DNA from 3 places in the Streptomyces sp. NPDC001663 genome. Region 3 is predicted to be linked to each of the others. Evidence: riboswitches for the same ligand, from Rfam matches in the RefSeq annotation. Region 3 holds a riboswitch; each other region holds the start of a gene.

Region 1 (4,606 bases), on a different contig from region 3:
GTCCGTCGTCCCCGGCGGAGCCACGCCGTCGGCCCGGCTCAGCCGCCCACCGGCCGCCTCGGCCCGGATCTCCGCGTCCGGCGACGCCGTCATCGGGTCCGCACCGCCCGGGTTCCCCCGCCCACCGGCCGCGGCGTCCAGGTTCTCCCGCCCACCGGCCGCGGCATCCGTCGTCCCCGGCGGAGCTACGTCGTCGACCTGGTTCTCCCCCTCCCCGGTCAGCGCGGGGCGGGCCGTCGCATCGGTGACGGTCATCGGAGCGACGTACTCGACCCGGCTCTCGCGCTCGCCCGAGTCCCGTTCCGGAAGCCAACGGTCGGCTTCCGGAACGGGATCGGGCGTGGTCGCCGCCCGGGTCGCGTACCAGCCCGGCCGCAGGCCTTCGCGCAGGGATTCGGCGGTGTGACCGGCGGCCTCGACCACCCGGGCCGGAGTCGGCCGGTCGGCGGGTTGCTCGCGCAGGCAGGCCTCCACCAGCTCGCGCAGGCCGTCGGGCACTCCGGAGAGATCGAAGTCGCGGGTCAGGATGCGGAGCAGGATCACCGAGTCCTGGCCCTCACCGAAGGGCTCCCGGCCGGCGGCGGCATGGGCGAGGACCGCGCCCAGGGAGAAGACGTCGCTGGGCGGGCCGACCTCGGCGCCGTTGCGGATCTGCTCCGGCGAGACGTACCCCACCGAGCCGACGACCGCGCCGGTGTTGGTCAGCGCGGTCGCCTCCAGGGCTCGTACGATCCCGAAGTCGATGACTCTCGGGCCGTCCGGCGAGAGCAGGATGTTGGAGGGCTTCAGGTCCCGGTGGACCATCCCCTTGGCGTGGATCGCGGTGAGCGCCTCGCCGAGGGCGCCCGCCAGGAGCCGTACCGCCTGCTCGGGCAGCGCGCCGTGGTCGAGGACGGCGTCGCGCAGATTCGGCCCCTCGACGAACTCCGTGGCCATCCACGGCCGTTCGGCCTCGGTGTCCGCGTCCACCACCCGGGCGGTGTAGGTGCCCGTCCCGCCGATGGTCTGCGCGGCCCGTACCTCCTGACGGAACCGGGCCCGGAAGGTGCGGTCCTCCGCGTGTTCGGCCCGCACCACCTTCACGGCCAGCCGTGGACCCCCGCGGCCCTCCGCGAGGTACACCTCGCCCATCCCGCCCGCGCCGAGTCTGCCCAGCACCTCGTACGGCCCGATCCACCGCGGATCGTTCGCGCGCAGCGCCTCCACCCGTGCTCCCCCCGTCCAGCGTCCGGCTGACGAAGGGGAGCGTATACGTCAGACGACGTACGTCGGGTCAGACCGCCGGCACGCAGCGGCCGTCCTCGGTCCGGTACTGCCACTTCGCGCCAATCGTCACCAGCTCCTTGACTGCGGTGACGAAGCGCTCGACGTGCTCGTCGGGGGTGCCGGCGCCGAAGCTGACGCGGATCGCGTTGAGGGACTTCTCGCCCGGGGCGGCCTCGGGGGCGCCGCACTCGCCCTGGGTCTGCGGGTCGCTGCCCAGGAGGGTGCGGACCAGCGGGTGGGCGCAGAAGAGGCCGTCGCGGACGCCGATGCCGTACTCGGCGGAGAGGGCGGCGGCGAAGTGGGAGCTGTTCCAGCCCTCGACGACGAAGGAGATCACGCCGACCCGCGGGGCGTCGTCGCCGAAGAGGGAGAGGATCCGGATCTCCGGGACCTCGGCCAGGCCCGCCCGCACCTTCTCGATCAGGTACTGCTCGCGGGCGACCAGGGTGTCGAAGCCGGCCTCGGTCAGCGCCTTGCAGGCCGACGCGATGGAGTAGGCGCCGATCACGTTCGGCGAGCCCGCCTCGTGCCGGGCGGCGCTGTCGTGCCACTCCACGTCCACGCCGCCGTCCTCGCGCCGGGTGACCTTGCGGCTGGCGCCGCCGCCCGCGAGGTAGGGGTCGGCCGCCTGCAGCCAGTCGGCGCGGCCGGCCAGGACGCCGGAGCCGAAGGGCGCGTACAGCTTGTGGCCGGAGAAGGCGACCCAATCGACGTCGAGGTCCTGGACGGAGAGCGGGTGGTGCGGGGCCAGTTGGGCGGCGTCCAGAACGATGCGGGCGCCGTGCGCGTGGGCCGCGGCGGCGAGTTCGCGGACCGGCCACAGCTCGCCGGTGACGTTCGAGGCGCCGGTGACGCAGACCAGGGCCGGGCCGAACGGGTCGCGGTCGGCGAGGGCGCGCTCCAGGGTCTCGACGGCCTGCTGCGGAGTGCGCGGGGCGTTGAGGTAGGTGACCCGGGCGTCCTTCCAGGGCAGCAGCGAGGCGTGGTGCTCGGTCTCGAAGACGAAGACCTGGCAGTCGGCGGGGAGCGCGGCGGCGAGGAGGTTCAGGGAGTCCGTGGTCGAGCGGGTGAAGATCAGCTGGTCGTCGGCGCGGCAGTCCAGGAACTCGGCGACCGTCCTGCGGGCGTTCTCGAACAGGTCGGTGGAGAGCTGCGAGAGGTAGCCGGCGCCGCGGTGGACGCTGCCGTAGTACGGGGCGTAGGCCGCCACGTCGTCCCAGACGCGCTGCAGGGCCGGGGCGCTGGCCGCGTAGTCGAGCGCGGCGTAGGTGACTTCGCCGCCCGTGACGAGCGGGACGGTGACATCCCTGCCCAGAACGGGCAGCGGAGCACAAATGGCGGTGGCGGCGGCAGCGGTGGAGACAGACATGGCGAACTCCTGTGAGGGGTAAGCGGAATCGCCGTACCGGACGGTGCGTCGACGGCACGGGAGAAGGTGAAAGGGGTATGCGGAGGCGGGGCTCGACGCCCTATCGCATTCGCTTGCTCACAGAAGACTCCCTCGAACGACCAGGACCCCTGGTTTCGAGAGGGGCCCGCGCTTGCCGTAGACCTCGCTGCCTACGGCCTGGTCTTCACCCGGGGCACCCCGCCACGGACGGAGGGTTGCCGGACAGTCGGCCGGGGCCTCATGACTGTCACTCATGACCTGGAAAGGAACGTACGTGAAGTGATCGCGGTCCCGCAACCCGTGTCCGAATTACGGGACCGCAGCGCCTGTCGGCTACTTGTTGCTGGCCGCCACCCAGCGCTCCAGCACCCGCTTCGCCGACCCGGAGTCGATCGACTCCGCCGCCTTCTCCATGCCGGCGCGGATCTGCTCGGCCAGGGTGCCGGGGCCCGGGTCGAGGGCCACCAGGGCCGCCGCCGAGTTCAGGAGTACGGCGTCGCGGACGGGGCCCTTCTCGCCGTCCAGGAGGCGGCGGGCGACCTCGGCGTTGTACGCCGGGTCGGCACCCCGCAGCGCCTCCACCGGGACCAGCTCGATGCCCACGTCCCGCGGGTCGAACGACTCCTCGGTGACCTTGCCGTCGCGGACGATCCACACCCGGGAGGTGGACGTGGTCGTCAGCTCGTCGAAGCCGTCGTCACCGCGGAAGACCAGGGAGGAGTTGCCGCGCTCGGCGAGGACGCCGGCGATGAGCGGCGCCAGACGCGGGTCGGCGACACCCACCGCCTGGGCCTTCACCTTGGCCGGGTTGGTCAGCGGGCCCAGGGCGTTGAAGGTCGTCCGGATGCCCAACTGCCCACGGGCGGCGGCCACATGACGCAGCGCCGGGTGGAACTTGACGGCGAAGCAGAAGGTGATCCCGGCTTCCTCGGCGACCTCCGCCACCCGCTTCGGCGTCAGCTCCAGATTGACGCCCAGCTTCTCCAGGACGTCCGAGGCACCCGAAGCCGAGGAAGCGGCCCGGTTGCCGTGCTTGACGACCTTCGCGCCCGTGCCGGCGATGACGATCGACGACATCGTGGAGATGTTCACCGTCTTCGCGCCGTCGCCACCCGTCCCGACGATGTCCACGGTCCGTCCGGGCACCTCGATCACGTTCGCGTGCTCGTACATCGTCCGGACCAGGCCGGTGATCTCCTCGACGGTCTCGCCCTTGGCCCGCAGGGCCACCGCGAACCCGGCGATCTGGGCGTCGGTCGCCTCGCCGCGCATGATCAGGTCCATCGCCCAGGCGGTGTCGTCGGCGGTGAGGTCGTGGCCGTCCAGCAGGCCGTTCAGCAGCCTGGGCCAGGAACGGCCCGCCGCGGTGTCGCCTCCAGCGGGGGTCACAGCGCTCATACGGCCGCTCCTGGGTGTCGTAGAGGAAAGTGCGCATCCCACATGCGCATCCCCACCCTATCCAGCTCAGGGGCATGGAGAAGGGCCCCGTCCGAACACCGGACGGGGCCCTTCTGGTGCGCGTGGCGAGCGCAGCGATCAGTGGTGGCCGTGGCCGCTCGTGATCTCCTTGTACTCCTCGACGGTCGGCTTCGGGATCTGGGACTCCTCGCCGTAGTACGCCTCGCTGAGCTTGGCGCGCAGCTTCTCGGCGCCCTTCACCTTGCGCTCGACGCCGTTCTCGTCGACCGTCGGGCCGATCTCGAGCGGCTTGTACTGCTCGTGCGCCGTGAGGGTGTGCAGCGCGTCCTGGCTGAGCGGCTCGTGCACCTCGATGAACTCACCGTGCGGCAGGCGCTTGATGATGCCCGACTCGCGGCCGTGCAGCACCTTGTCCTTGTCCCGGCGCTGCAGGCCGAGGCAGATCCGCTTGGTGGCGATGAACGTGAGCACCGGCACGATGAAGAACGCGCAGCGGACGAACCAGGTGATCGAGTTGATCGACAGGTGGAA
Region 2 (4,606 bases), on a different contig from region 3:
GACGGGCGGCTCCAGCGGCCCGGCGTTCATCGGCCCGCCTCGTGCAGCAGCGCCGCGTCGGGCCGCCAACCCAGCTCGGGTGCGATCAAGTGCCGCACGTCGTGCAGGATCTGCTCGTAGTCGGCCCGGTGGAACTCGTACGGCAGCTCCAGGCGCAGCTCCGAGACGGCCGAGACCACGGGATCCGCGGTCAGTTGCTCCAGGATCTGTTCCGCGGTCCCGACCACGTCCGAGGCGAACAGGGTCCGCTTCGGACCCTGCGGTGCCAGGGTGCGCTGGTGCCGACCGGCCGCGTACTCCCGGTAGCGGGCCCGGGTCGTCGCGTCGGCGCTGTCGAACGGCACGATCACCCGGCCCAGCGCCACCCGGGTCGGCCGGTTCCCGGGAAGGGACCGGCGGTACTCGGAGAGCAGGGTGAGCTGGGCCGTGGTGAAGTCGTCGGTGCCCTCGCCGGTGACGATGTTGCCGCTGAGCAGGTTCAGGCCGTGCTCGGCGGCCCATCGGATCGAGCGCAGACTGCCGCCGCCGTACCAGACCCGGTCCACCAGGCCGGGGTTGTGCGGCTGCAGGCGCGGTCGCTGGGTGTTGCCCGGCGACTGGATCACCGTGTCCGGGCCACCGAGGTAGTCGCCGCGCAGATGGTCGATGACGCGGGCGATCCTGCCGTAGGACAGGTCGAAGCTGCGCCAGTCCCCGTCGTACACCAGGTCGCCGAGGAGCTCGGCGTGCGGCATTCCGGTGCTGAAGCCGATCTGCAGCCGGCCGCGGGACAGCACGTCGGCCAGCGCCAGGTCCTCGGCGAGCCGGAACGGGCTCTCGTACCCGATCGGGATGACCGCGGTCCCCAGCTCGACCCGCTCGGTGCGCTGGCTCGCCGCGGCGAGGAAGACCGCGGCCGAGCCGACACCGTGCTCGAGATGGCGCTGCCGGATCCAGGCGCCGTCGAAGCCCAGCCGTTCGCCGTACTCGAACAGTCGCAGTGTCTCCTCCAGTCCGGTGTATGGGTCGTCGTCGGCGAAGTTGCCCGGGGTGAGAAAGGCCAGCGAGCTGATCGCGGGGGTGCTCATGCGGTGTTCGTCCCTCTGGGTCGTGGTCGTCTCGGTGGCGCCCGGTGCTCAGGACCCGCCCCGCTCGCGAGGGATCTTCTCCCCGGCCTCGATCGCCACGGGCAGCCGGTTCTCGGCCGGCGGCAGCGGGCAGGTGGCCAGGTCGGTGTAGGCGCACGGCAGGTTCGTCGCTCGGTTGAAGTCCAGGACGACCGTGCCGTCGGCGTCGGGCGGGTCGAGGGCGAGGGCCCGGTTGGCTGCGTAGGTGGTGATCCCGGAGGTCGCGTCGGTGAACAGCACCAGCAGGCTGCCCGGGCTGTGTCCGGGGAACGCGGTCAGTGCCAGGGGCCGTCCGTCCAGCTCGAACTCGACCCGGCCCGGCGCGTCATACACGTGCTCGAGGCCCTCGACCGCCGCGCCCACGGTCGTCGGCCGCGGGTCGTCGAAGGCCGTGTAGCGGCCGGTCACCGCCCAGCGCGGATGCGGGGCGTAGGCTGGTGTGCCGGTGAAGGCGGTGCGCAGCGGGGTGTCAGGGTGCCGGGGGCGGACAATGTCGTGTCCACCGCGCTTGGCCACCTCGATCACGGCGTCGCCCCAGACCGCGTCGACTCCGCCGCGCTCCGGGAGCACCCCGAAGCGGTGCTCGCCGCGGACGGAGGTCCCGTCGATGATCAGTTCCTCGCCGTCGTCGAGGACCACGACGACCCCGTCGGTGCCGGTCGACCAGGCGCCCGGAGCGTCCGGGAAGTGCTGCGGCTCGTGGCCGAGCCAGTGCAGGCCGGTGATCGCAAGGAATCCGTGGGGGTCGGCGAGTCGTTCCTCCTGCCTGGTGTGCCACTCCTGCCAGTCGCGGATGAAGGCGGACAGGTCTGCGGTGGTGTCCTGAACGGTCACGTGTGTTCCTTCGCTTCGAGAGATTCGGACGCGGCCTTGGCGTAGCAGCCGCCGGGGATCGCCACGAGCAGTTCGCGGGTGTGCGAGTGGCGGGGGTGGGTGAACAGATCTTCGGTGGTGCCTGTCTCCACGAAGCGGCCGGCCCGCATGACGGCGACCTCGTGCGCGATCCGGCGTATGGCGGCCAGGTCGTGAGAGATGAACAGGTGCGTCACCCCGGTGTCGGCCCGCAGTTCGGCGAGCAGGTCGAGGATCTGGGCCTGGAACGAGGCGTCGAGTGCGGACACCGGCTCGTCGCAGAACATCGCGTCGGGGAGAGCGCCAGGGCGCGGGCGATCGCGGCGCGCTGCCGCGGGCCGCCGGACAGCTGGCCAGGACGATCACCGGGCCCGCCGTGTTGGGCGGCACGTGCTGGCCGAGGACCGAGACCCAGCAGGACCCGCACGTGCGCGACGCCTCGACGAAAACCGCCTGCCGCACCCGCAGCACCTCCGCACGCGTCACCCGGGCGACGCCGGCGACGCTGGAGAGAGGGCAGTGCCGCCCATCGGCCAGGGCGGGAATCCGGATGCGATCTCACGGAATGAGTTCTCCTACTCGACAGCCGTCACGCACGGGTCCGTGCGGACGGTGAAGAGGCGTGAGGGGTGTTGCTCCCGAGGAAGAGCGACACGTCCAGAGAGGGATGAGGCGGGGAAAGAACAGGAGTTCGGTGCGGGCGTCAAAACCAGCGGTGAACGTTCTCGGACAGCCGACGGGAGTGAAGTCAGCCCTGACACAGGCAGCTTGTGATGCGCTGCAGGTCGATGTGGCGTCGGCGGGAGAACCGGGAGAGGGTCGCGGCGGCCAGGACGGAGGGACTCGAGACGCTGCTGTGCCGCACGATCATTCCTCCGTGTTCCAGGCCCCTGCAACGGGGACACGCGCTTGCCGGGTCGGCGACCCGGCCGGGCTTTCACCTGGAGCACCCCACCGCGTCGGAGGGTTGCCGGTCAGCAAGCCAGGGCTCGATGCTGACACTCAATGCCAGTTGAAACTTTATCGATCTCGGTTGTAATCAGTCAATATCGCGAGGTGAGTCGGACAACACGCGTCGGCGCGTCCGCGCTCTCGCGCGTGCTGGTCGTGAGCGATGTTGTCAGGGTGTGTCGACCGGTGCGGGTGTCGCGCGCAGGCGGAAGCCCACGCCTCGCTCCGTGGTGAGCAGGGCTGCGGCGCGCGGTCCGAGTTTGCGGCGGATGCGGTGGATGTGCAGGTCGACGGAGCGGCTGCGGCTGCCCGCCCATTCGCCCAGGCCCGCGCGCAGGTCCTCACGGCGGATCACGCGGCCGTTGCCGCGCAGGAGTGCGGTGAGGAGCCGGAACTCCAGCGGTGTGAGGGCGACGGGAGCGCCGTCGACCAGCATGCGCTGCCCGCCCGGATCGAGGCTGATCGGGGACGGTGCGGTGGCCACGTACGACCCGGGCATCGTGCCGCCGGGCACCACAGGCAGGCCGGAGGCGCGCCAGGCCTCGTAGCCGCCGATGATGTCGGTGGCCCGCAGCAGGCCGAGATCGTGCAGTCCGGCGGCGGCCATGCTCGACATGTAGCCCTGGGAGCACATGATGATGGCGCGCAGACAGTGGTCGGCCGCCTCCTCGATCCGCCACGCGCTGCAGGGGTCGAGCCGCCACTCCAGCACGTTCCGGTCCATGACGAGGGAGCCGGGGATCTCGCCCTCCGCCCGCCGCACCATGTCCGCGCGGACGTCCACCAGCAGGGCGCCGTCGGCCAGTTCGCGGGCCGCGTCTTTCGGAGTGATCCGGTCGAGGCGAGTGCGGGCCCGTGCCAGCAGGTCGTCGATCGACGGGTGGACCCGAGGGGCGCAGCCTCTGGGGTCAGTGCCCGCAGGGCCTTCGGGCCGTGTGCGCGCTGGGGACTGCATCGGGGGCAACTCCTGTGTCGTGCCTCGGGAACGGCCGGTGGTCGTCGGAACCGGGGCGGCGACAGTCGGCCGTGAAGCGCGTGGAGTCGGTCATGCCGGAAGTGTACGAGCGGAGTTTTGCCGGAGAGTTTCTCGATTCTGAAACAAGTCCCGCATTGTCTGCCCCCGATCTCCGCTGTTATCAATGAGTCGTGACCGCGAACTCGCTGCTGACCCGGAGGATCCACGTGGATCTGGCGCGCGTCGGCACGTGCGCCTGTCCGCGGCGCTGAGGCATCCGACCGCGCGCACCGCGTCGGCTTTCTGACGGCCCTCGGCCCCTGTCACCTTCCCCCCAGCCTTCCTGCCTGCTCCGCCACGCCCGCGTACAGCTCCCCACGGTTGTGCCGTGCCGTCGGTCATTTTCTGGAGAACCCATGCCTGCATCCGATGACGGCGCGCTGCCCCAGCACTGGCAGGACCTCCTGCCCGCCGGACCCTCCCGACGCGGCTTCCTCGCCCTCGCCGGCGGCGGCACCCTGGCCGCCCTGCTCGCGGCCTGCGCCCCGAGCGCCACGGACGACGCGTCGGCCGGGGCGACGGCCTCGGCCTCGGGCCCGGCCAAGCACGGCGGCACCCTTCGCGTGGGTACCCCGCCGCCGCCCACCTCCGTCGACCCGGTGACGGCGTACGACGGCAGCGCGATCGCGCTCTACCAGCTGGTCGCCGAGTATCTGATCTGGCTGGACAAGGACTTCGAGCT
Region 3 (4,606 bases):
GCGGTGACCTTGACGTCGACCGCGTCCCAGTCGGGGTGCTGGCTGTAGCCGGGGTCGGCCGGGGTGGCGTCGGGCTGCTTGACCAGTTTGACCACGGGGCCGGTTCCGCGGACGGGCTCGGAAGCGCCGTCCGTGGGGGCGGGGTCGGTGGTGTCGACCACCACCCGAAGCCTGTCGTACAGCGCGCGGTCGAGTGCCTTCAGCGTCAGGGCCTTCTCGGGTGCGTAGACGGCGCCGGGTTCGACGGTCTGGTCGAACTCGCAGACCGCGTACGACTTGCTGGGCGCCTCGTCGAAGGAACCGACCTCGTAGCGAAGGCAGTTGGAGGGCAGATCGGTGTGGCTCAGTCCGCGGGTGACGGAGTACGACAGGTAGACCTTGTCGACCGAGCCGTTGCCGCTGTTGGTGAAGGCGGCCGGCACGTCGAAGGTGCTGCCGGGCTTCACCCCGTCGATCGGCGCGATGTTGCTCAGAGTCAGCACGGCTCCGGTGTCGTCATCGGCGACGGCCGGCGCGGCGCCCAGCGCCAGCAAGGCGGCGGCACCGAGGGCGCCGGCGGTCTGTCGGAGCGGACGAAGGCCGGTAGAGCTCTGGGGCATGGGGGTCCTCTGAGGTGAAGCATCGGCGTCGGTCGGACGAACTGCGGGGGAACGCGAGTTCCTCAACAACAGACAGCCTCCGACCGCGAATGGTTGCACCGGGGAATCATGTGGCGGCTGGGGTCCGGGATGCCGGTGTCCGGACGGTTGGAGTGAGCCGGTGTCCGGCCCACTGTCCGCGATGCGGGACGGCCCTCTTGACGCCGCCTCCGCCTCGATCGACACTCCAGAGGGGAATCCTAGTGAATAGGTAGGGAAACATGAGGCGCCTGGAACCGGTCACCGTCCGAGTGAGCCGTTCGCCTCTCCTTCTCACCTCCCGCCGTCACATCGACCTGCAGCGCGTCTGCAGTGCGATCAGGCTCCAGGGCTGAGCCGCGCCCATCCCGCGCCGACGGCGTCCCCCTGGGGGAGTCGTCCCCACCTGCGCGCACAGGTGAGCCCTGCTCCCTCGCCCGACGTCGCTTCCGCCGCGCGTACGTCCGCGCCCGCTCCCGGGGAGAGTCATGACCGTCACACCGCTGGCCGCCCACGCGTCCGACCGGCCCGCGCCCGCCTTCCGCGGTCGCATCGGCAGGGACGCGCGCAGTGGCCACTACGCCGTACCCGGCCGCTACCGACTCCATCTGTCCACCGCGTGTCCCGACGGCCTGCGCATCGCCGTCACCCACAGCCTGCTGGGCCTGGACGCCGCCTGTCCGGCGACCTTCCTGCCCGCCGTCCCCGACTGTCCGGAGGGCGGCCACTCGGCCCTGCGGCCGCTGTACGAGGCGAGCGCCCACCGGTACTCCGGTCCGGCCGTCGCGCCGGTGCTCAGCGACGACTGGTCCGGACGCATCGTCAGCACGCACGCCCCGGACATCATGCGCGACCTCGCCCGCCGCTTCGGCGGCGACCGCCCCTCGCCGTACCCGTGCGGCGCGGAGTCGGAGATCGAGGCCGTGGAGCGGATGTGCGCGCAGGGCATCGAACAGGCCGCGCAGAGCGCCGGATCGGCCGGCGGCGAGCAGTCGGAGCGCGCGGCGGCGCTTGAGACACTGCTCGAGACGCTGGGCGCGCTGGAGCGGTGGCTGGTCGGCCGCACATACATGATCCGCGACGAAGTCACCGCCGCGGACGTTGAGTTGTGGGTCGCACTGGTCCAACTCGACACCGTCCACCGCAACCACCTGGACGCCGGCGCGGTGCAGCGCATCGCCGACCATCCGGTGCTGTGGGCCTACGCCCGCCGACTGGCCGCCCACCCGGCCTTCGGCAGGCATCTCGACCTGGACGGCATCGCCCGGCGCCACCACGACCGTTGTCAGGGCCTGGAGGCCGCCGGCGCCGCTGTCCAGATCCTGGACTGGGCGGCCCATGTCTCCGACGGAAACGGGACCGGACCGCAGGTCAACAGGCCCTGAGTCGTTCCACACAGTGGACCGGCGTTGACATCCGTTCGGCCAGTTGTCTTAATTACGGCTCAGAACGGTCATGAGCGTCAGCGACAAGCCCTGGCTAGCTGACCGGCAACCCTCGCTCCGCGGTGGGGTGCCCCAGGTGACGACCGGACCGGATGACGTTTCGGTAAGCGCGAGGCCCACGGGCCAGAACAGTGACGGTGACACCATGTACGCAGCTCCCAGGACGGCCGCACGCCGCCCTCAGGGCTGCGTACAGCCGTACGCGAACCTGCTGAACCTGTTCGCCGCCAACCGTGCCGTCGATCTGCTCCGCGTGAACAGCGCACTGTGTACCGCACCGGGCTGTGCCCGTTGCCGGGGCTGACACCTCTCCTCAGCCTCCGCACCCCGACGAACACCCGCCCGCACGGCGTGTCGTCGTCCGCCCAGCCCCCGGTCCCGTGCATTCCAGTGCGCTGCGTCCTGTCGTGGCGTGCGGTCTTCGCGGTCCGGGGTGACCGACTCAGCCGGAGCCCACCATGAGTGAACCCCCAGGCGTCACCGTCACCGCCCCCGAGGCGCCGCCCGCCGACGCCCCGTCAAAACCCCTCGCCGCACAGCGAGTTCTGCCGCTGCGCAGGCCGGGGCGCTGGATCGCCACCGCCGTCGTGCTGGTCCTCGTGGCCCAGTTCGTGCACGGCCTGACGACCAACCCCTTCTACCAGTGGGACCGCTTCGGGTACTGGTTCCTGCGGCCGAACATCGTCGACGGCCTGCTGATCACCCTCGAAGTGACGGCCTACAGCGCCGTGTTGGGCCTCCTCGGCGGCATCGTCCTCGCCCTGGCCCGGCTGTCGAAGAGCCCGGTGCTGCGTGCCGTCAGCTGGACGTACATCTGGGCGCTGCGCTCCATCCCGCTGATCGTGGTGCTGCTCTTCCTCTACAACTTCAGTGCCCTGTACAAGACGTTGAGCGTCGGCGTCCCCTTCGGGCCGGCCTTCTTCTCCTTCGACGAGTCGAAGCTCGCCACCGACATGGTCATCGCCGTCATCGGCCTCAGCCTCAACGAGGCTGCCTACGCCGCCGAAGTCGTCCGCGGCGGCATCCTCTCCGTCGACCAGGGGCAGCACGAGGCCGCATCGGCGCTCGGCCTGCCGAGGAGCTACCAGTTCACGAAGATCGTCTTCCCGCAGGCGCTGAGGTCGATCACCCCGAACTACGTCAACCAGCTGATCGGCCTGATCAAGAGCACCTCACTGGTGTTCTACGTCTCGCTGCTCGACCTCTTCGGCACCGCGCAGTCCATGGGCGCCACCTACCCCGGCGACATCGTGCCGCTGCTGCTGGTCGCCACCGTCTGGTACCTGATCCTGACGAGCGTCGTCTCCGTCATCCAGTTCTACGTCGAGCGGTACTTCGCCCGGGGCGCCACCCGCACCCTCCCGCCGACGCCGTTGCAGAAGCTCCGCACCGGTCTCACCGACCTGCGAGCCCGCATCCGCCGGGAGGCCGCCGTATGACCGCGAAGACCCTCGAGCCCCTGGCGGATGTCGAGGCGGCCACCGTCGAGGTGCACGACGTGCATAAGTGGTACGGCGCCCACCGGGTGCTGAACGGCGTCGACCTGACGGTGCGGCCGGGCGAGGTGACCGTGATCCTCGGCCCGTCCGGCTCCGGCAAGTCCACCCTGCTGCGGGTCATCAACCACCTGGAGAAGCCGGAGATCGGCCACGTCAGCATCAACGGCGAGCTGATCGGTGTGAAGCGGCACGGCGAGCGGCTGAAGGAGCTGAGCGAGCGGGCCATCCTGACCCAGCGCGGCCGGATCGGTTTCGTCTTCCAGAACTTCAACCTCTTCCCGCACCTGACGGTCCTGGACAACGTGGCCGCCGCCCCGGTCGCCACCGGGAGGCTCGGCAAGCCCGAAGCCCAGGAACTCGCCCGCGGGCTGCTCGGCCGGGTCGGGCTCGCCGACAAGACCGGCGCCTACCCGCGGCAGCTCTCCGGCGGCCAGCAGCAGCGCGTGGCCATCGCCCGCGCCCTCGCCCTGCGCCCCGGTGTCATCCTCTTCGACGAGCCGACCTCCGCCCTCGACCCCGAACTCGTCGGTGAAGTCCTCGCCGTCATCAAGGACTTGGCGACCAGCGGCACCACCCTCGTCATCGTCACCCACGAGATCGGCTTCGCCCGCGAGATCGCCGACCGGGTCGTCTTCATCGACGGCGGAAGGATTGTCGAGCAGGGCCCGCCCTCCGAGGTCCTCGACAAGCCACAGCACGAGCGGACCAGGGACTTCCTGAGCAAGGTCCTCTGACCCGCCGCACCCCCGTCGCGACCCCACGGCGCGCCCACGACCTCCCCCCACGCCACCGCCCGCATCACCCTCTCCCAGCGACAAGGAACGGCCATGTCTACCCACTTCACCCGACGCAGCCTGATACGCGGCATCACCGCGGCGACCGCCGTCGCCACCCTCGCCACCGGGCTCGCCGCCTGCGGTGGTGACAGCGACGCCGCCACCAGCACCGACGCCGCCGCCTCCGGGAGCGTGACCGTCGGACAGCTCTCGAACGGTGCCGCCAAGGAGACCACCCTCAAGGTCGCCGAAGTGAAGTCGATCAGTGC

Evidence for each region. Region 3 has a riboswitch for S-adenosylmethionine ahead of ACFY1L_RS01160 (amino acid ABC transporter permease). Riboswitches for the same ligand answer to the same signal wherever they lie in the genome.
Region 1: linked by a shared signal. The riboswitch ahead of ACFY1L_RS26360 (aminotransferase class V-fold PLP-dependent enzyme) and the one ahead of ACFY1L_RS01160 (amino acid ABC transporter permease) in region 3 are both predicted to bind S-adenosylmethionine.
Region 2: linked by a shared signal. The riboswitch ahead of ACFY1L_RS46585 (putative leader peptide) and the one ahead of ACFY1L_RS01160 (amino acid ABC transporter permease) in region 3 are both predicted to bind S-adenosylmethionine.

What each region holds. Positions count from the first base shown of each region.
Region 1 is NZ_JBIAUR010000008.1:257,339-261,944, forward strand. It holds gene ACFY1L_RS26355 (PQQ-binding-like beta-propeller repeat protein) at 1-1,206, opposite strand, end outside; gene ACFY1L_RS26360 (aminotransferase class V-fold PLP-dependent enzyme) at 1,274-2,635, opposite strand; SAM riboswitch class IV at 2,799-2,915, opposite strand; gene trpD (anthranilate phosphoribosyltransferase) at 2,990-4,054, opposite strand; gene ACFY1L_RS26370 (cytochrome bc complex cytochrome b subunit) at 4,193-4,606, opposite strand, start outside.
Region 2 is NZ_JBIAUR010000021.1:86,111-90,716, reverse strand. It holds gene ACFY1L_RS46600 (LLM class flavin-dependent oxidoreductase) at 27-1,067, opposite strand; gene ACFY1L_RS46595 (DUF1684 domain-containing protein) at 1,116-1,940, opposite strand; gene ACFY1L_RS46590 (hypothetical protein) at 1,937-2,245, opposite strand; gene ACFY1L_RS46585 (putative leader peptide) at 2,707-2,829, opposite strand; SAM riboswitch class IV at 2,859-2,968, opposite strand; gene ACFY1L_RS46580 (winged helix-turn-helix domain-containing protein) at 3,079-3,864, opposite strand; gene ACFY1L_RS46575 (putative leader peptide) at 4,056-4,136, shown strand; gene ACFY1L_RS46570 (ABC transporter substrate-binding protein) at 4,281-4,606, shown strand, end outside.
Region 3 is NZ_JBIAUR010000001.1:242,614-247,219, reverse strand. It holds gene ACFY1L_RS01175 (hypothetical protein) at 1-599, opposite strand, end outside; gene ACFY1L_RS01170 (putative leader peptide) at 860-973, shown strand; gene ACFY1L_RS01165 (glutathione S-transferase C-terminal domain-containing protein) at 1,106-2,002, shown strand; SAM riboswitch class IV at 2,069-2,178, shown strand; gene ACFY1L_RS01160 (amino acid ABC transporter permease) at 2,521-3,501, shown strand; gene ACFY1L_RS01155 (amino acid ABC transporter ATP-binding protein) at 3,498-4,295, shown strand; gene ACFY1L_RS01150 (ABC transporter substrate-binding protein) at 4,389-4,606, shown strand, end outside.